Regions from separate parts of the Streptomyces sp. NBC_00557 genome, predicted to be linked through region 2. Evidence: riboswitches for the same ligand, from Rfam matches in the RefSeq annotation. Region 2 holds a riboswitch; the other holds the start of a gene.
What was found. A riboswitch is a leader RNA that binds a small molecule or an ion and turns the genes downstream of it on or off. The one in region 2 is predicted to bind glycine.
Positions count from the first base shown of each region.

Region 1 (9,402 bases), 4.4 Mb from region 2:
GCGGTTTCCGCGACCTGGAGCGGATGACGCTGATGAGCGACGGCGCCACGGTGTACGAGTGCACCTCGCCCGACGAGGTCCACGCCCTGCTCCAGGGCGGTCAGGGCATCTTCGGGATCGCCGTCGGCGTGGTCTGGCGCGACGTGGAAAGCGCGCTCTCGCAGCTGCACGGCGAGCGCATCGACACCGGCGAGACCCTCGTCGGGCCCAACCCCGCGGACGAGCTGGCACGGCGCCGCAACCGGGCGGTCTGAGCCCCGGCCCACCGGCCGTCCGCCTGCACCACGGCATTGTCAGTGCCGTGGTGCAGCATCGGAGATGTGAGAAACGCGCCCACGATCCTGCATCTCGACATGGATGCCTTCTACGCCTCGGTGGAGCAGGCATCCAAGCCGAGCCTGCGCGGGAAAGCGGTCGTCGTGGGCGGGCTCGGTCCGCGCGGGGTGGTGGCCACCGCGTCGTACGAGGCACGGGCGTTCGGGGTGCACTCGGCGATGCCCATGGCCCAGGCGCGCCGGCTGGCGCCCAACGCGGCGTATCTGGTGCCGCGGTTCGGCCTGTACCGGCAGATCAGCGAGCAGGTGATGGCGCTGCTGCGGGAGCTGTCGCCGCTGGTGGAGCCGCTCAGCCTGGACGAGGCGTTCGTGGACCTGGAGGCCGGCGGGACCGCCTGGGACGAGGAGTCGGCGCGGCTGGCCGGGATCAAGCTGCGCGCGGACATCCGGGCGGTCACCGGGCTCACCGGATCGGTGGGGCTCGCCGCCTCCAAGATGCTCGCCAAGATCGCCTCCGAGCAGGCCAAGCCGGACGGGCTGGTGGTGATCGAGCCGGGCTCCGAGCGGGCGCTGCTGGGGCCGATGCCGGTGCGGACCCTGCCGGGGGTGGGGCCGGCCACCGGGGACCATCTGCGCAGGGCCGGCATCACCACGGTCGAGGAACTGGCCGAGGCGGGCGAGGACGAGCTGGTACGGCTGCTGGGCAAGGCACACGGGCAGGCGCTGTACGCCATGGCCCTGGCCCACGACGAACGGCCCGTGGTGGCCGAGCGCGAGGCGAAGTCGGTGTCGGTCGAGGACACCTACGACGTGGACATCCACGACCGGCTGCGGATCGGGCTGGAGGTGCGGCGGCTCGCCGACCGGTGCGTGGGGCGGCTGCGGGGGGCCGGGCTGTCGGGGCGGACCATCGTGCTGAAGGTGCGGCGGTACGACTTCTCGACGCTGACCCGGTCGGAGACGCTGCGGGGGCCGACCGACGATCCGGCGGTGGTGCGGGAGGCGGCCGCGCGGCTGCTGGACTCCGTGGACACCACGGGCGGGGTACGGCTGCTCGGTGTGGGCGTCTCCGGGCTCGCCGACTACACCCAGGAGGACCTGTTCGCCCAGGCCATGCCCGCGCGGGCGGAGGAGACGCCGGAGGAGACGGGGGCCGAGGTGACGGCGGAGCGGCCGGAGCCGGAGGAGCGGTCGTGGCGGGCCGGTCAGGACGTCAGGCACGCGGAGTACGGGCACGGGTGGGTGCAGGGGAGCGGGCTGGGCCGGGTGACCGTGCGGTTCGAGACGCCGCAGTCCCCTCCGGGGCGGGTGCGGACGTTCTCCGTCGACGATCCCGCGCTGGAGTCCGCCGATCCGTTGCCGCTGGTTCCGGATCTCGCCCTTCAGGTCTCCTCCGAGCCCGCCAGTCTGCCGAAGTCGTGGTCCGGGACCGAGGGGGGTGAGACCACGTCGAGGCCGTAGTGGTGGTAGAGCTGGAGTTCCTGTTCGGGGGAGAGGTGGCGGCCCACGCCGAAGTCGGGGGCGTTCTTGATCAGGGCGCGGTCGAAGGGGACGTGGAGGGAGCCGTCTATCAGTTCGCTCGGTTCCAGGGGGACGAAGGCGTCGCGGGAGAACAGTCCTGTCCGTATGGCCGCCCATTCGGGGACGCCGGTCGCGTCGTCGAGGTACACCTCGTCGATCGTGCCGATCTTGGCGCCGTTGCGGTCGAACGCCTTGCGGCCGATCAGGTTGCGCGGATCGATCTCGGTCTGCACGGTCCGTCTCCCTCCACTTGGTCGCAACTCATCCGTAAGCACTACAAAAGAGCACATTCAGTCGGGCGGCCACTCGAGGGCCCCGGCGTTGACCTCGCTGGTAGGCTGACAGCGGCTGCTGACCCCGTGCGGGAGAGTCCTCCGACCACCTCGGAGGCGCCGAAGGAGCAAATCCTCCCCGGAATCTCTCAGGCTCACGTACCGCACGGACGAGGTCACTCTGGAAAGCAGGGCGGGTGCCGACGGCACCGGCTCTCACCGACGGTGAAAACCGGGTGCCCTCGGGCGACCCGGTGAAGCTCTCAGGTTGAGATGACAGAGGGGGAGGCCGTCCGGGCACCCGTGCAGTGGTGCCCCTCGAAGGTCGCGTCAGACCAGGAGGCCTCCGCAATGACCGCCCACCGCATCCCGCTCTCGGAGCTCGAAGCGGGCATCCCGTTCGAGCAGCGCCACATCGGGCCCGACCAGGAGGCGCGGGCGAAGATGCTCGCGCACGTCGGCTACGGCTCGCTGGACGAGCTGACCGCCGCGGCGGTGCCCGATGTGATCAAGAACGCCGACGCCCTCGACCTGCCCGGCGCCCGCACCGAGGCCGAGGTGCTCGCCGAGCTGCGCGCGCTCGCCGACCGCAACCAGGTCCTCGACTCCATGATCGGCCTGGGCTACTACGGGACGTTCACGCCGCCCGTCATCCTGCGCAACGTCATGGAGAACCCGGCCTGGTACACGGCCTACACCCCGTACCAGCCGGAGATCTCCCAGGGCCGGCTCGAAGCGCTGCTGAACTTCCAGACGATGGTCGCCGACCTCACCGGCCTGCCCACCTCCGGCGCCTCCCTCCTGGACGAGGGCACCGCCGCCGCCGAGGCCATGGCGCTCTCCCGCCGCATGGGCCGGAACAAGAAGGGCCTCTTCCTGGTCGACGCGGACGCGCTGCCGCAGACCATCGCCGTCATCCAGACCCGCGCGGAGCCCACCGGCGTCGAGGTCGTCGTCGCCGACCTCTCCGAGGGCATCCCGGCCGAGGTCGCCGAGCGTGAGATCAACGGCGTGCTGATCCAGTACCCGGGCGCCTCCGGCGCCGTACGGGACATCAAGCCGGTCATCGACCAGGCGCACGAGCTGGGCGCCCTGGTCACGGTCGCCGCCGACCTGCTCGCGCTGACCCTGCTCACCTCTCCGGGTGAGCTGGGCGCCGACATCGCCGTCGGCACCACCCAGCGCTTCGGTGTGCCGATGGGCTTCGGCGGTCCGCACGCCGGCTACATGGCCGTGCACGAGAAGTTCGCGCGCAGCCTGCCCGGCCGGCTCGTGGGCGTCTCCGTCGACGCCGACGGCAACAAGGCCTACCGCCTCGCCCTGCAGACCCGCGAGCAGCACATCCGCCGCGAGAAGGCCACCAGCAACATCTGCACCGCCCAGGTGCTGCTCGCCGTGATGGCCGGCATGTACGCCGTCTACCACGGCCCGGAGGGCCTGAAGACCATCGCCCGCCGCACCCACCGGTACGCCACCCTCCTCGCCGAGGGCCTGAAGGCCGGTGGCGTGGAGATCGTGCACCGCGCGTTCTTCGACACCGTCACCGCGCGCGTGCCCGGCAAGGCCGCCCAGGTCGTCGCCGCGGCCCGGGACAACGGCGTCAACCTGCACCTCGTCGACGCCGACCACGTCTCGATCGCCTGCGACGAGACCACCAAGCGGGCGCAGCTCGCCGCCGTGTGGTCCGCGTTCGGCGTCGAGGCCGACATCGAGGCGCTGGACGCGACCGCCGAGGACACCCTGCCCGAGGCGCTGCTGCGCACCGACGCCTACCTCACCCACCCGGTCTTCCACCAGCACCGCTCCGAGACCGCGATGCTGCGCTACCTGCGCCGCCTCGCCGACCGCGACTACGCACTCGACCGCGGCATGATCCCGCTGGGCTCCTGCACCATGAAGCTCAACGCGACCACCGAGATGGAGCCGGTCACCTGGCCCGAGTTCGGCCAGCTGCACCCCTTCGCGCCCGCCGAGCAGGCCGAGGGCTACCTCACGCTCATCCGCGAGCTGGAGGAACGTCTCGCCGAGGTCACCGGCTACGACAAGGTCTCCCTGCAGCCGAACGCCGGCTCCCAGGGCGAACTGGCCGGCCTGCTCGCCGTACGCGGCTACCACCGCGCCAACGGCGACGAGCAGCGCACCGTCTGCCTGATCCCGTCCTCCGCGCACGGCACCAACGCGGCCAGCGCCGTGATGGCCGGCATGAGGGTCGTCGTCGTCAGGACCGCCGAGGACGGCGAGATCGACGTCGAGGACCTGCGGGCGAAGATCGAGCAGTACCGCGACGAGCTGGCCGTGCTCATGATCACCTACCCGTCCACGCACGGCGTGTTCGAGGAGCACGTCGCCGACATCTGCGCGCAGGTGCACGAGGCCGGCGGCCAGGTGTACGTCGACGGCGCCAACCTCAACGCCCTGGTCGGCCTCGCCAAGCCGGGCCACTTCGGCGGTGACGTCTCCCACCTGAACCTGCACAAGACGTTCTGCATCCCGCACGGCGGCGGCGGCCCCGGCGTCGGCCCGGTCGCGGTCCGCTCGCACCTGGCGCCGTACCTGCCGAACCACCCGCTCCAGCCGGCCGCCGGCCCGGAGACCGGCGTCGGTCCGATCTCGGCCGCCCCGTGGGGCTCGGCGGGCATCCTGCCGATCTCCTGGGCGTACGTCCGTCTGATGGGCGGCGAGGGCCTGAAGCGGGCCACCCAGGTGGCCGTGCTGTCGGCGAACTACATCGCCAAGCGCCTGGAGCCGCACTACCCGGTGCTCTACACCGGCCCCGGCGGCCTGGTCGCGCACGAGTGCATCATCGACCTGCGCCCGCTGACCAAGGCGACCGGCGTGAGCGTGGACGACGTGGCCAAGCGGCTGATCGACTACGGCTTCCACGCGCCGACCATGTCCTTCCCGGTGGCCGGCACGCTGATGATCGAGCCGACCGAGTCGGAGGACCTCACCGAGCTGGACCGGTTCTGCGACGCGATGATCGCCATCCGCGCGGAGATCGAGAAGGTCGGCGCGGGCGAGTGGCCGGCGGACGACAACCCGCTGCGGAACGCGCCGCACACCGCGGGCGCGCTCGGCGGTGAGTGGAAGCACGCCTACGGCCGCGAGGAGGCCGTGTTCCCGGCCGGTGTGTCGGCCGCCGACAAGTACTGGCCGCCGGTGCGCCGCATCGACCAGGCCTTCGGCGACCGGAACCTGGTGTGCTCCTGCCCGCCGCTGGACGCGTACGAGGACTGAGCGAGCGGCTGCCTTCAGGGCCCCGTCCGGACTCCGGGCGGGGCCCTCGGCCTGTCATGCCGTGGCGAGGGACACCTCGGTCGCCTTGATGAGGGCGACCACGTCGGAGCCCACGAAGAGGCCGAGGTCGGCGACCGCGTCCTTGGTGATCGCCGCGGTCAGGACGCCGCCGTCGATGGAGATCTTCACCGTCGCCATGACCGCGCCGGTCGTCAGGCCGGTGACCGCGCCGGGAAGCTGGTTGCGGATCGACAGGCCCTCCACCCGCCGGCTGGCCACCGAGACCTCGGTCGACTTCACCAGGGCGCGGACGGGCGAGCCGGGGGTGAGGGCGAGCTCGTCGGCGGACTCCTTGGTGACGGCCGCCACGAGGTGCTGGCCGCCGTCCAGGCGGAGCCTGACGATGGCCATGGCCTCGCCCGGGTGGACCTCGGTGACGGTGCCGGGGAGCTGGTTGCGGATGCTCAGGGTCATGGACACTCACCGTAGAGCGCCCGCCCGTTCAGGCCGGGTACGCGTGCGTCTGCGTCGCTTTGACCGTCGCCCAGACAGCAGACCCGGGGTGCAGGCCGAGGTCGGCCGCGGCGACCGTGGTGAGGTCGGCGGCGAGCCGCAGTTCGCCGCCGAGGTCGGCGCGGATCCGGTCGCCGTGCGTCTCCAGGCCTGCCACCTCGCAGCGCCAGAGGTTGCGGGCGCTGGCGCCGGTGGGCCGGTCCCGGAACAGGGTGACGGCGGACGGCGGGAACGCCACGAACGCCGGACCGTTCAGCTCCTCGGTCGTGGTGACCGAGGGCCCCGCGTCGAGCCGCACGGTGTGGCCGTCGGCCTGGCCCCGGTAGAGGTTGAGGCCGACGAGCTGGGCGATGTAGTCGGTGCGCGGGCGTCGGGCGATGTCCGCGGGGGCGCCCTCCTGGACGATGCGGCCGTGCTCGATGACCACCAGACGGTCCGCGAGCACCATGGCGTCCAGCGGGTCGTGGGTGACCAGGACGGCTACGGCCTCGAACTCGGCCAGATGGCGGCGGAGTTGGGCGCGTACCTCCAGGCGGGTGCGGGCGTCCAGCGCGGCCAGCGGCTCGTCCAGGAGCAGCAGCCGGGGGCGGGTGGCCAGGGCGCGGGCCAGGGCCACGCGCTGTGCCTGTCCGCCGGACAGGCGGCGCGGCTTGGCGTCCGCGTGCGCGGCGAGGCCCATCCGGTCCAGCCAGGCCGCCGCCTGGGCGCGGGCCTCCGCCTTGCCCGCACCCCGGCAGCGGGGGCCGAAGGCGACGTTGTCCAGGGCGGACAGGTGGGGGAAGAGCAGGTAGTCCTGGAAGACCACGCCGACCGGGCGGGACTCCGGGGGAGTGCGGTCCAAGGCGGTGCCGTCCAGGCGCAGGTGACCGCCGGTGAGCGGGGTGAGGCCGGCGAGGGCGCGCAGGGCGGTGGTCTTTCCGGCGCCGTTGGGTCCGAGGAGGGCGACGACGTCACCGGGGGCGGCGGTGAGGGTGAGATCCAGGCGGAAGCCGGGGCGGTCGACTATGAGGTGGGCGTCCAGGCCGTCCGTGTCGCGCGGGTGGGCGTTCGTCATGAGGTGGTCATCCAGCGGTCTCGCAACCCCGCCAGGACCGCGATCGACACCGCCAGCAGGACCAGGCTGAGGGCGATCGCGGCGTCGGGGTCGTTCTGCAGGGCCAGGTAGACCGCGAGGGGCATGGTCTGGGTGCGGCCGGGGAAGTTGCCCGCGAAGGTGATGGTCGCGCCGAACTCGCCGAGCGCGCGCGCCCAGGCGAGGACCGCGCCCGCCGCGATGCCGGGCGCGATCAGCGGCAGCGTGACCCGGCGGAACGCGGTGAAGCGGGACGCGCCCAGCGTGGTCGCCGCCTCCTCGTACCGCGGGTCGGCGGCGCGGAGGGTGCCCTCGACGCTGATGACCAGGAACGGCATCGCGACGAACGCCTCGGCGAGCACGACCCCGGCGGTGGTGAACGGCAGCGTGATCCCGAACCAGGCGTCCAGCCAGCGCCCGATCACCCCGTTGCGGCCGAGCGCGAGGAGCAGGGCCACACCGCCGACCACCGGCGGCAGGACCAGCGGCAGGGTCACCAGGGCCCGTACGAACCCGCGGCCCGGGAACTGCGTGCGGGCCAGCAGCCAGGCCAGCGGCACGCCCAGGACGAGGCTGACGGCCGTTGCCGCCGTGGCGCTGACCAGCGACAGCTGGAGCGCCTGCCACACCTCGGTGCTGGACAGCTGCTCCGGCAGGCTGTGCCAGGGCGCGCGGACGAGCAGCGCGAGAAGCGGCAGCAGCAGGAACGCCAGCGCCAGCAGGCCCGGCAGCAGCAGCGGCAACGGCACTCCGCGCCGGCCCCCCGCGCCGACGCGGCGGCGCCGCGGCCGGCCCGTTCGGGGACCGGTCGCGGCGCCGGGTTCGAGAAGCGAGGTCACGGCTTGAGGAATCCGGCCTCGCCGAGCACCTTCTGGCCCTCGGCGGACCGCACGAGGGCGATGAACGCCCTGGCGGCCGCGGCGTTCGGCGCGTTCTTCAGCAGCACGATGGGATAGTCGTTGATCGCCTTGGCGGACTCGGGGAACTCCACGCCCTCCACCTTGCCACCCGCGGACTTCACGTCGGTCTCGTAGACGACCGCGGCGTCCGCCTCCTTCAGCTCCACCTTGTTCAGGGCGGCCTTGACGTCCTGCTCGTAGGAGACCGGGGTGACCTTGAGTCCGGCGGCGTCCAGGGCTTTCTGGGCGGCGGCGCCGCACGGCACCGTCTTGTCGCACAGGACGACCTTGAGGCCGGACGCGGTGAGGTCCTTCAGAGCGGCCACCTTGTGCGGGTTGCCCGGCAGGGTTGCGATCTCCAGCTGGTTGCGGACGAAGGTGGCCGGGGTGCCGGCCGCGTCCTTCTTGTCCGTCACGATCGCCATGGTCTTGGGGCTGGCGGCGGCGAAGACGTCCGCCGGGGCACCGCCGGTGATGCTCGCGGCGAGCGTGTCGCTGCCGCCGAAGTTGAAGCTGACCTTGGTGCCCGGGTGGTCCTTCTCGAACTCCTTGCCCAGGGTCGTGAAGCCCTCCTTCAGCGAGGCGGCGGCGAACACGGTGACGTTGCCGGACAGCTTCGGTGAAGCGGCGTCCGGCGCGCCCGACGCCGAGTCCTTCGAGTTCGAGGACGAGGAGCAGGCGCCGAGGGCCATCAGGGCGGCGGCTCCCGCACCGGCCAGCTGCAGTGTCCGCCGGGTCCGGCGCACGGAACGGGTCTTCACGGTTGTACTCCTCGTGCTCTGCGGAACAACGGTCGCGCCCTGTCGGGGCCGGGAAGCCCGGCCGCTCGGCGATGATACTGCCGCATCTGCCAGGCATAAGCCCCCTGTCGCATCGCATTGGCCGCGAACTTGTGACATGGAGCTCGCATGTGCGTTTGGACGCCACCCGGCAGCGGGTACGGTCCTGCGGGAGGTGCCTGCCGATGACGCTCGCCCGACTCGCCCTGACCGGCGACCTCGCCCGGACCGCCCGGCTGACCGTCCCGGAGCTGCTCCGCTGGCCGCAGCACCGGGCGGACGTCAGCTTCGAGTGCGCCACCAGCGGCGTCCAGCACCACCGCTTCACCGGCCCGCGTCTGTACGACGTCCTCGCCGACGCGGGGCCCGGTTTCGACCCGGTGCGGCGCAAGGACCGGCTGCGCTACCTCATCGCCGTGTCGGGCGCCGACGGCCACCACGCGGTGCTCTCCTGGGCTGAGATCGACCCGGACTTCGCGGACGCGCCCGTCCTGCTGGGCGTGTGCGTCGACGACACCCCGCTGGACGCGGCCGGGCCTCAGCTGGTGCTGCCGCAGGACCGGTGCGGGGCCCGGCACATCAGCGGGATCACGGCGATCCGGGTGGACGGCAGCTACCGCTGTACCGGCCCGGCGCACACCGCACTCGGCCACGCGCCGGCTCGGTGAGGCGCGGGGTGTACGACGGTCACGCGCGGGCTGCGTGAGTGGCGCGGGCCTGCGTGACGGTCACGCGCCGACTGCGTGAACGGCGCGGATGACGGCCACGCGTCGGCTCCGTGAACGGCGCAGGCTCGTACGGCGGCCACCTGCCCGACTGCGTGAGTGGCGCGGG
Region 1 is NZ_CP107796.1:6,990,113-6,999,514, forward strand. It holds gene OG956_RS30825 (MerR family transcriptional regulator) at 1-254, shown strand, start outside; gene OG956_RS30830 (DNA polymerase IV) at 321-1,736, shown strand; gene OG956_RS30835 (PRC-barrel domain-containing protein) at 1,658-2,029, opposite strand; glycine riboswitch at 2,149-2,243, shown strand; gene gcvP (aminomethyl-transferring glycine dehydrogenase) at 2,420-5,305, shown strand; gene OG956_RS30845 (TOBE domain-containing protein) at 5,360-5,779, opposite strand; gene OG956_RS30850 (ABC transporter ATP-binding protein) at 5,808-6,872, opposite strand; gene modB (molybdate ABC transporter permease subunit) at 6,869-7,729, opposite strand; gene modA (molybdate ABC transporter substrate-binding protein) at 7,726-8,550, opposite strand; gene OG956_RS30865 (molybdopterin-dependent oxidoreductase) at 8,754-9,236, shown strand.
Region 1: linked by a shared signal. The riboswitch ahead of gcvP (aminomethyl-transferring glycine dehydrogenase) and the one ahead of gcvT (glycine cleavage system aminomethyltransferase GcvT) in region 2 are both predicted to bind glycine.

Region 2 (9,402 bases):
CCGAGGGCCTGGAGGGGGAGGGCGCGCAGGTCGCCCTCCCACTGGGAGAGCTCGACGCCCACGAACATGACCGGCTCGTCGGTCTCGATCGCGGCCAGGCAGCGGCGGGCGGTGCGGACCACGCCGGTCTCGGCGAACTCGGCGGACGCGGTGGAGAGGAAGTCGACCGGGTCGTCCTGCCAGTCGGGCTCGAAGAGCCGGACCCGGCCGCCGGTGTTCGGGCCGTCCAGCGGGGTGCGGCCGATCCGGCACAGCTCGGCCACCGCCGCGGGCGGCAGCGGGATGCCGATCAGCGCGTCGGGGTTCACGGCGATGCCGATCTGCGGGGGCAGGCCGCGGGCGAACTCCACGGCGGGCGCGATGGCGTACGCCATGTGGGAGCCGGCCGCCTGGCGCAGCTGCTCCTCGGAGCTGAACACCGGGACGTAGGCCTGGCCGTCGATGTCCAGCGAGGGCAGGTCCAGCGGGCCGCTGTCCGGGCCGCCGCCGTTGGGCAGCGGGACCCACAGCAGGCTGCGGCCCAGCACCTCGATGATCCGGCCGGCCGCGGCGGGCATGCCGAGGGAGGCCGAGAGCACCTCCTCCAGTTCGTTGCCCGGCCAGCCGCCGTGCGGCTGGGGGTGCGCCTGTGCCGGGAAGTCCGCGGGAAAGTCCGCCGGGAAGTCCATCTGCCTACCGCCTGCTGGGAACCACTGCTGTGCCATGAAGGCTAGCGGGTGGCTGTGACAGTTCCTCACCTTCGGACATCCGTTCGCGGCCTCATGCGGTGAAGGCGATCCGGCGCAGGGCGTCCGCCGCGGGCCGGTCCAGCAGGGTCGCCGAGCCGCAGCCGGCGGGCGGCTCGCCCGCCTCGACCGCGGCGACCAGCCGGGCGGTCGTACGGCGGTGGCGGCGGAAGGCGTACGCGGAGACGCCCCGGCCGCGCTCGCGCTGGCCCTCGCGGGCGGTCTCGGGGGCCACGTCGAGCAGCAGCAGGTGGAGGGCGGCGCCGCGGCGGCGGGCCTCGCGGGCGAGCCAGCGGCGCACCCAGGGCTGGGTGCCGCAGTCGTGCACGACGACGCCCTCGCCGGTGCGCAGCGCGCGGCGCAGGCCCGCGTAGTGGGCGAGGCGGACCAGCGGGCGGTAGAGGGCGTACGGCAGGAGACGGGGGGTGCGGGCGTCCCAGCGGTCACGGGTGTCCTGGGAGTCGACGCGGGGGCCGGTGACCGCGCGCCGCATCAGAGTGGACTTGCCGCTGCCGGGCAGGCCGGTGATCACGACCAGGTCGCGGGGTCCGAAGCGCAGGGTGCGCGGGCCGTGGCCGGCGCGGTCGCGCAGGTCGCGGACGACGGGGGCCGGGGCGGGGCGCTGCCTCGGCACAGTGATGCCGGTGGTGGCGGTGGCGTACACCGGGGTCCTGTTCACAGTGATCGTCCTCCCCTGTCGGTCCGGTAATCTTCCTGCCCGCAGTGCGTAAAGGGAAGGTAATGGGCGATGTCGTCGGCGTCGTCCGTGGCCTGCCACAGGTCGGTTACAAAAGCCCGCTCGGCGTGCGATGATGTGGCCGCCAACTGCATACCGGCCGCTTGAATCCGCGCGGGAGAGTCCCTGGCAGCACCGATGCCGGGGCGCCGAAGGAGCAAGTCCCTCCCTTGAATCTCTCAGGCCCCGTTACCGCGCGGGCGAGGCACATCTGAAAAGCGGGCCGCTCTACGCCAGTGGCTCCACCCAAGGTGCAAGCCGTGATCGCCCCCGTGGCGGTTCCGGCGAACCTCTCAGGTTCCGATGACAGATGGGGAGGAACGTTCCTCGCCCGTTCTGCTTTGCCCTGGGAGACGACCGACCGATGAGCAGCACTGAACTCCGCCACACCGCGCTCGATGCCGTGCATCGCGCGCTCGGTGCGACGATGACCGACTTCGCCGGCTGGGACATGCCGCTGCGCTACGGCTCCGAGCGCGACGAGCACATCGCCGTGCGGACGAAGGCGGGTCTGTTCGACCTCTCCCACATGGGCGAGATCACCGTCACCGGCGCCCAGGCCGCCGCGTTCCTGAACCACGCCCTGGTCGGCAACATCGCCTCCGTCGGCGTGGGCCGCGCCCGCTACACCATGATCTGCCGGGCCGACGGCGGCATCCTGGACGACCTGATCGTCTACCGGCTCGCCGAGACCGAGTACATGGTCGTCGCCAACGCCTCCAACGCCCAGGTCGTGCTGGACGCCCTCACCGAGCGCGCCGCCGGCTTCGACGCCGAGGTCCGCGACGACCGGGACGCCTACGCGCTGATCGCCGTCCAGGGCCCCGAGTCCCCCGGCATCCTGAAGTCCCTCACCGACGCCGACCTCGACGGCCTGAAGTACTACGCCGGCCTGCCCGGCACCGTCGCCGGCGTCCCGGCCCTGATCGCCCGCACCGGCTACACCGGCGAGGACGGCTTCGAGCTGTTCGTGAAGCCCGAGCACGCCGTCGAGCTGTGGCAGGCGCTGACCAAGGCCGGCGAGGGCGCCGGCCTCGTCCCCTGCGGCCTGTCCTGCCGGGACACCCTGCGCCTGGAGGCGGGCATGCCGCTGTACGGGCACGAGCTGACCACCGAGCTGACCCCCTTCGACGCCGGGCTCGGCCGCGTGGTGAAGTTCGACAAGGAGGGCGACTTCGTGGGGCGCGAGGCGCTCCGGGAGGCCGCGGCCAGGGCTGAGCAGAACCCGCCACGGGTCCTCGTCGGCCTGGTCGCCCAGGGCCGCCGCGTCCCGCGCGCCGGGTACGCCGTCGTCGCCGGCGGCGAGGTGATCGGCGAGGTCACCTCCGGCGCCCCCTCCCCCACCCTGGGCAAGCCGATCGCCATGGCGTACGTCGACGCGGCGCACGCGGCGCCGGGCACCGAGGGCGTCGGCGTGGACATCCGCGGCAGCCACGAGCCGTACGAGGTCGTGGCGCTGCCGTTCTACAAGCGCCAGAAGTAGACACCGGGCGCGGCCACTGTGTGACCCCGCGCACGTCACCGCCGCCCACAGCGGCTCCAGCAGTCCCCCCTTCATCATCACTCCCGCGCGTACAGGAGAATTCAGGCCATGAGCAACCCCCAGCAGCTGCGCTACAGCAAGGAGCACGAGTGGCTGTCGCCCGCCGAGGACGGCGTGTCGACGGTCGGCATCACCGAGTTCGCGGCGAACGCGCTCGGCGACGTCGTCTACGCCCAGCTCCCCGAGGTCGGCTCCACGGTGTCCGCGGGCGAGACCTGCGGCGAGCTGGAGTCCACCAAGTCGGTCTCCGACCTGTACTCGCCGGTCACCGGTGAGGTCGTCGAGATCAACGAGGACGTCGTCAACGACCCGTCGCTGGTGAACTCGGCCCCCTTCGAGGGCGGCTGGCTGTTCAAGGTGCGCGTCACGGAGGAGCCGGCCGACCTGCTCTCCGCCGACGAGTACACCGCCCAGAACGCCGGCTGAGGAGTCGTAGCCGTATGACCGTCCTGAACACGTCCCTGCACGAGCTGGACCCGGAGATCGCCGCCGCGGTCGACGCCGAGCTCGGCCGCCAGCAGTCCACGCTGGAGATGATCGCCTCCGAGAACTTCGCGCCGCTCGCGGTGATGGAGGCGCAGGGCTCCGTCCTCACCAACAAGTACGCCGAGGGCTACCCGGGCCGCCGCTACTACGGCGGCTGCGAGCACGTCGACGTCGCCGAGCAGATCGCCATCGACCGGGTCAAGGAGCTGTTCGGCGCCGAGTACGCCAACGTCCAGCCCCACTCCGGCGCCTCCGCCAACCAGGCGGCCCTGTTCGCCCTCGCCCAGCCCGGGGACACCATCCTCGGCCTGGACCTGGCGCACGGCGGCCACCTCACCCACGGCATGCGCCTGAACTTCTCCGGCAAGCAGTTCGACGTGGTCGCCTACCACGTGGACGCCGAGACCGGCCTGGTCGACATGGCGGAGGTCGAGCGGCTCGCCAAGGAGCACCGCCCGAAGGTGATCATCGCCGGCTGGTCGGCGTACCCGCGCGAGCTGGACTTCGCCGCGTTCCGCCGGATCGCCGACGAGGCCGGCGCCTACCTGTGGGTCGACATGGCGCACTTCGCGGGCCTGGTCGCGGCCGGCCTGCACGCGAACCCGGTGCCGTACGCCGACGTGGTGACCTCCACCACGCACAAGACGCTCGGCGGTCCGCGCGGCGGCATCATCCTCGCCCGCAGCAAGGACTTCGCGAAGAAGCTGAACTCCTCCGTCTTCCCCGGCTTCCAGGGCGGCCCCCTGGAGCACGTGATCGCCGCCAAGGCGGTCTCCTTCAAGGTCGCCGCCTCGGAGGAGTTCAAGGAGCGCCAGCGTCGTACCGTGGAGGGTGCCCGCATCCTCGCCGAGCGCCTGACGGCGGCGGACGCCCGTGAGGCCGGGGTGAACGTGCTGTCCGGCGGCACCGACGTGCACCTCATCCTCGTCGACCTGCGCGCCTCGGAGCTGGACGGGCAGCAGGCCGAGGACCGCCTCCACGAGGTCGGGATCACGGTCAACCGCAACGCGGTCCCGAACGACCCGCGGCCCCCGATGGTGACGTCCGGGCTGCGGATCGGCACGCCCGCCCTCGCGACCCGCGGCTTCACGGCCGAGGACTTCGCCGAGGTCGCGGACGTGATCGCCGAGGCGCTGAAGCCGTCGTACGACGCGGAGGCCCTCAAGGCGCGCGTGAAGGCGCTCGCCGACAAGCACCCGCTGTACCCGGGCCTGAACAAGTAGTCCCGGCGAAGCAAGTCCCCGGTGGGGCGCCCGAGGCCGGACCGGCGAGGGCGCCCCGCCATCCCCCTGTTCCTGAGGAGTGACCGTGGCCATCTCGGTCTTCGACCTGTTCTCGATCGGCATCGGCCCGTCCAGCTCCCACACGGTCGGCCCGATGCGGGCGGCGCGCATGTTCGCCCGCCGGCTGCGCAACGAGGACCTGCTGCCCTCGGTGGCCTCCGTGCGCTGCGAGCTGTACGGCTCCCTCGGCGCGACCGGCCACGGCCACGGCACCCCGAAGGCGGTCCTGCTCGGCCTGGAGGGCGCGTCCCCGCGCACGGTGGACGTGGAGACGGCGGACGAGCGAGTGGAGAAGATCAGGCAGGCGGGCCGGATCTCGCTCCTGGCCGAGCACGAGATCGCCTTCGACTTCGGCAAGGACCTCGTGCTGCACCGCCGCAAGGCCCTGCCGTACCACGCCAACGGCATGACCCTGTGGGCGTACGACGCCTCCGGCGCCGAACTGCTGACGAAGACGTACTACTCGGTCGGCGGCGGCTTCGTCGTGGACGAGGACGCGGTCGGCGCGGACCGGATCAAGCTGGACGACACGGTCCTGAAGTACCCCTTCCGCACGGGCGACGAGCTGCTGCGCCTGACGAAGGAGACGGGTCTGTCGATCTCCTCCCTGATGCTGGAGAACGAGCGGGCCTGGCGCACCGAGGACGAGATCCGCGCGGGCCTGCTGGAGATCTGGCGGGTGATGCGCGAGTGCGTCCAGCGCGGCCTGTCCCGCGAGGGCATCCTGCCCGGCGGCCTGAAGGTCCGCCGCCGCGCCGCCGTCTCCGCCCGCCAGCTGCGCGCCGAGGGCGACCCGCTGGCCCACGCCATGGAGTGGATCACCCTCTACGCGATGGCCGTGAACGAGGAGAACGCGGCCGGCGGCCGCGTGGTGACCGCCCCCACGAACGGCGCGGCCGGCATCATCCCGGCCGTCCTGCACTACTACATCAACTTCGTGCCCGGCGCCGACGAGGACGGCGTGGTCCGCTTCCTGCTGGCCGCCGGCGCGATCGGCATGCTCTTCAAGGAGAACGCCTCCATCTCCGGCGCCGAGGTCGGCTGCCAGGGCGAGGTCGGCTCCGCCTGCTCCATGGCCGCGGGCGCGCTCGCCGAGGTCCTCGGCGGCTCCCCCGAGCAGGTGGAGAACGCCGCCGAGATCGGCATGGAGCACAACCTCGGCCTGACCTGCGACCCGGTCGGCGGCCTGGTCCAGATCCCGTGCATCGAGCGCAACGGCATGGCCGCGGTGAAGGCGGTCACCGCGGCGAAGATGGCCATGCGCGGCGACGGCTCCCACAAGGTGTCCCTGGACAAGGTCATCAAGACCATGAAGGACACCGGCGCGGACATGTCCGTCAAGTACAAGGAGACGGCGCGGGGCGGGCTGGCGGTCAACATCATCGAGTGCTGAGCCGGACCGCGCTCAGGTGCCGGCCAGCAGCAGGTCCTCCCCGGTCGACGGGCGCAGGCCGTCGGGGCGGCCGGTGAAGTAGCGGTCGGCGAGCGCGGTGCCCGGGACGTGCCGGGCCTCCTCGAAGCCGGCCGAGCGGGCCAGGGCGAGCATCTCGTCCGGGGCGTAGAAGCTGAGGAACGGCGTGCCGGAGGCCCGGGCGCCCTCCTGGCTCGCCCGCAGGCCGGGGCGGTCGGGCTCGGCCACCAGATCCTCCGGGAGCAGGAAGGTCATGGCGAGGGTCGAGCCCGGTGCGAAGCCCGCGATCCGGCGCAGGGTGGCCGCCGTGGCCTCCTTGGTGAGGTACATGCTGACGCCCGCGGAGGCGACGACCGCGGGCCGGCCGGGGTCGAATCCGGCCGCGACGAGCCGGTCGGGCCAGCTGCCGGCGTCCGTCTCGAAGTCGACCGGCACCAGGTGCAGCCGGTCGGGGATGCCGTAGCCGAGTTCGACCAGGCGCCGGCGTTTCCAGATCTGTGTGCCGGGCTGGTCGACCTCGAAGACGTGCACCCGGGACGCGGCCCCCTGTCCGCGCTGGGCGAAGGTGTCCAGGCCGGCGCCGAGGAGGACGTACTGGTCCACGCCCCGGTCCGCCTGCTCGGCGACCAGGTCCTCGAGGAACCGCGCACGGGCCACCATGGCGGCCCGGAATCCGCGGGTGGCCTCGGGGTCCATGTCCGGACGGTCGCGCCAGCCGTCGCCGGGGGCCACGAGCCGCAGGCCGATCTCGTCCTCCAGCACATGCGGCGGCGGGTCGGCCAGCACGTGCATCGCCCGCCACAGGGCGCACCGCACGGCGGTGTTGTCCGGCGTCTCGTGCGTCATCGCGTCGCCTCCCGCCGGGGTCACTTCGCCGCCGGGGCCTGCAGGCTCCACAGGCGTCCGTCGGGGTCGCGGACCGTCGTCATCCGGGTGCCGAAGTGGGTGTCCTCGAACGGCGCGACCAGTTCGACGCCGGGACCGGCGTGGAAGGCGTCGGCGTCCGGCACCTTGAACACGATCTGCGTGCGCGGCTCCTGGTCCTCGGGGACCTCGGCGATGAACACGTACGGGCCTTCACCGTTGCGGAACTGGCCCGAGTTGTGATCCGTCGCGAACTCCAGTTCGTAGCCCAGCGACTGGAAGAACTTCGCCGCCTTCCCCCAGTTGTGGGTCTCCAGGAACACGGCCTCGATGCCCTCGGTCGCCATGTCAGGTTTCCTTCCCGGTCGACTGCTGTCGTGGTCCATGGGCGTCGTCGAGGTAGGCGCGCAGCGCTTCTGCGACCAGCGCCGACAACGACATGCCCGACTCGATGGCGCGGTACTTGACCTGCTTGATCAGCCCGATCGGCAGGTACACGTTGAACTGCTTGACTTCCTCATCACCCACACCCGCGAGGCTAGCATGCTAGCAATCTAGCCGCCAGCGGAGAGCGGCCCCGCGCCGCTCGAGAGTGGCTGATGTTCCTCCAGGGGCTACCGCGCAGTAACCGATCACCCCTACGCTGCCGTCAACTCGGCGACAGCAAAGGGGAGTTGAGCTATGGGTGCGGTGAGACGACTGGCGGCACTCGTGGGGGCCGCCGGACTGCTGGTGGCGGGGGCGGGCAACGCCCACGCGGCGGCGCCGAAGTTCTCCGGGACGACAGCGATCGGCACGCACAACGCGTACGACAAGTCCAAGTACACCTACTTCGCACAGGCGTTGGACTCGGGCGCCTCGCTGCTCGAGATCGACATCTACGCGGACAGCATCACCAAGCGCTGGCGGGTGAGCCACAGCAACCCGTGGGGCGACGACAACAACTGCGAGACCGCGAAGACCCCGAGCCAGCTGTACAGCACCAGCCGCGACCAGGACTTCGGCAGCTGCCTCGACAACATCGCGGCCTGGAACCAGCTCCACCCCGACCACCCGCCGATCGTCTTCAAGATCGAGATGAAGGTCGGCTTCAACAACAACGCCGGGCTCGGCCCGGACGAGTTCGACACGCTGATCAGCCAGAAGCTCGGCAGCAGCGTCTACAAGCCGGCCGACCTGCTGGGCGGCGCCCACAGCACCCTGGACGCGGCCGCCAAGGCCGACGCCTGGCCCTCCCGCGACGCCCTCAAGGGCAAGTTCCTCTTCGAGGTCATCCCCGGCACCGTGGAGATGAAGAACCCCTTCGACCACTACTGGACCGACCAGGAGTACGGCGACCACCTGCGCGACCTGTACGCCGCCGGGAACATCGCACAGGCCCAGGCCTTCCCGGCGGTGCTGGGCGCGGCGAACGGCGACCCGCGGGCGGCCCGCTGGACCTCCGACCCCTCGATCCGCCCCTGGTTCGTGTTCTTCGACGGCGACGCGGCGACGTACGTCAACAACGGGTACGACACGTCGTTCTACTCCGCGAACCACTACATTTCGATCATGACCGACGCCGCCGGCGTCTCCCCCGCCATCTCCTCCACCAACCCCACGGACGCCGAAGTAGCCGCACGGCTCGCCCTGTTGGCCAAGGACCACGCGAGCATCATCACCTCCGACTGGTCGGCGAAGTCACCGTCGGTGCTCAGCGAGGTGACCACCCGAAGCTGAGGTTCCGGACAGGGACGCAAGGGGCAGAACCCCTACATGTTGCACGGCATCGACGTAAGCGCCTTCCAGTCCTCCGCGTACGACACGGACGGCCTCTCCTTCGTCTTCATCAAGGCGACGGAAGGCCGTTCGTACGTCAATCCGCGGCTCGGCGCCCAGACCAAAAGAGGCCGCGACGCCGGACTGGTCGTCGGCTTCTACCACTTCCTGTGGCCCGGCAACATCACCGCCCAGGCCGAGTACTTCGTCCAGCACGCCCCCGAGCGCGCCGGCGACATCCTCGCGGTCGACTGGGAGACCACCGGCGACGGCACCCACGCGAGCAACGCGGAGAAGGACCACTTCATCCGCACCCTGAAGAGCCTGCGGCCGCACAACCGGGTCGTGCTCTACTGCAATCGCGATTTCTGGCTGACGGTCGACACGACCTCCTACGCCGGCGACGGCCTCTGGATCGCCGACTACGTCACCGCCGGCCACCCCCGCATCAAGGCCAAGTGGCGCTTCCACCAGTACACCAGCACCCCGCACGACAAGGACGTGGCCAACTTCTCCAGCAAGGCCGCGCTGAAGGAGTGGGCCACGCCGTAGTGCGGGTCAGCCGCGGAAGTCTGCCGGGCGGTCGGGGGTGGCTT
Region 2 is NZ_CP107796.1:2,563,620-2,573,021, forward strand. It holds gene OG956_RS10550 (enhanced serine sensitivity protein SseB) at 1-668, opposite strand, end outside; gene OG956_RS10555 (AAA family ATPase) at 760-1,404, opposite strand; glycine riboswitch at 1,567-1,666, shown strand; glycine riboswitch at 1,667-1,781, shown strand; gene gcvT (glycine cleavage system aminomethyltransferase GcvT) at 1,826-2,944, shown strand; gene gcvH (glycine cleavage system protein GcvH) at 3,053-3,430, shown strand; gene glyA (serine hydroxymethyltransferase) at 3,445-4,713, shown strand; gene OG956_RS10575 (L-serine ammonia-lyase) at 4,799-6,166, shown strand; gene OG956_RS10580 (class I SAM-dependent methyltransferase) at 6,179-7,030, opposite strand; gene OG956_RS10585 (VOC family protein) at 7,051-7,395, opposite strand; gene OG956_RS10590 (CopG family transcriptional regulator) at 7,397-7,576, opposite strand; gene OG956_RS10595 (phosphatidylinositol-specific phospholipase C domain-containing protein) at 7,730-8,767, shown strand; gene OG956_RS10600 (glycoside hydrolase family 25 protein) at 8,804-9,358, shown strand; gene OG956_RS10605 (NADPH-dependent F420 reductase) at 9,365-9,402, opposite strand, start outside.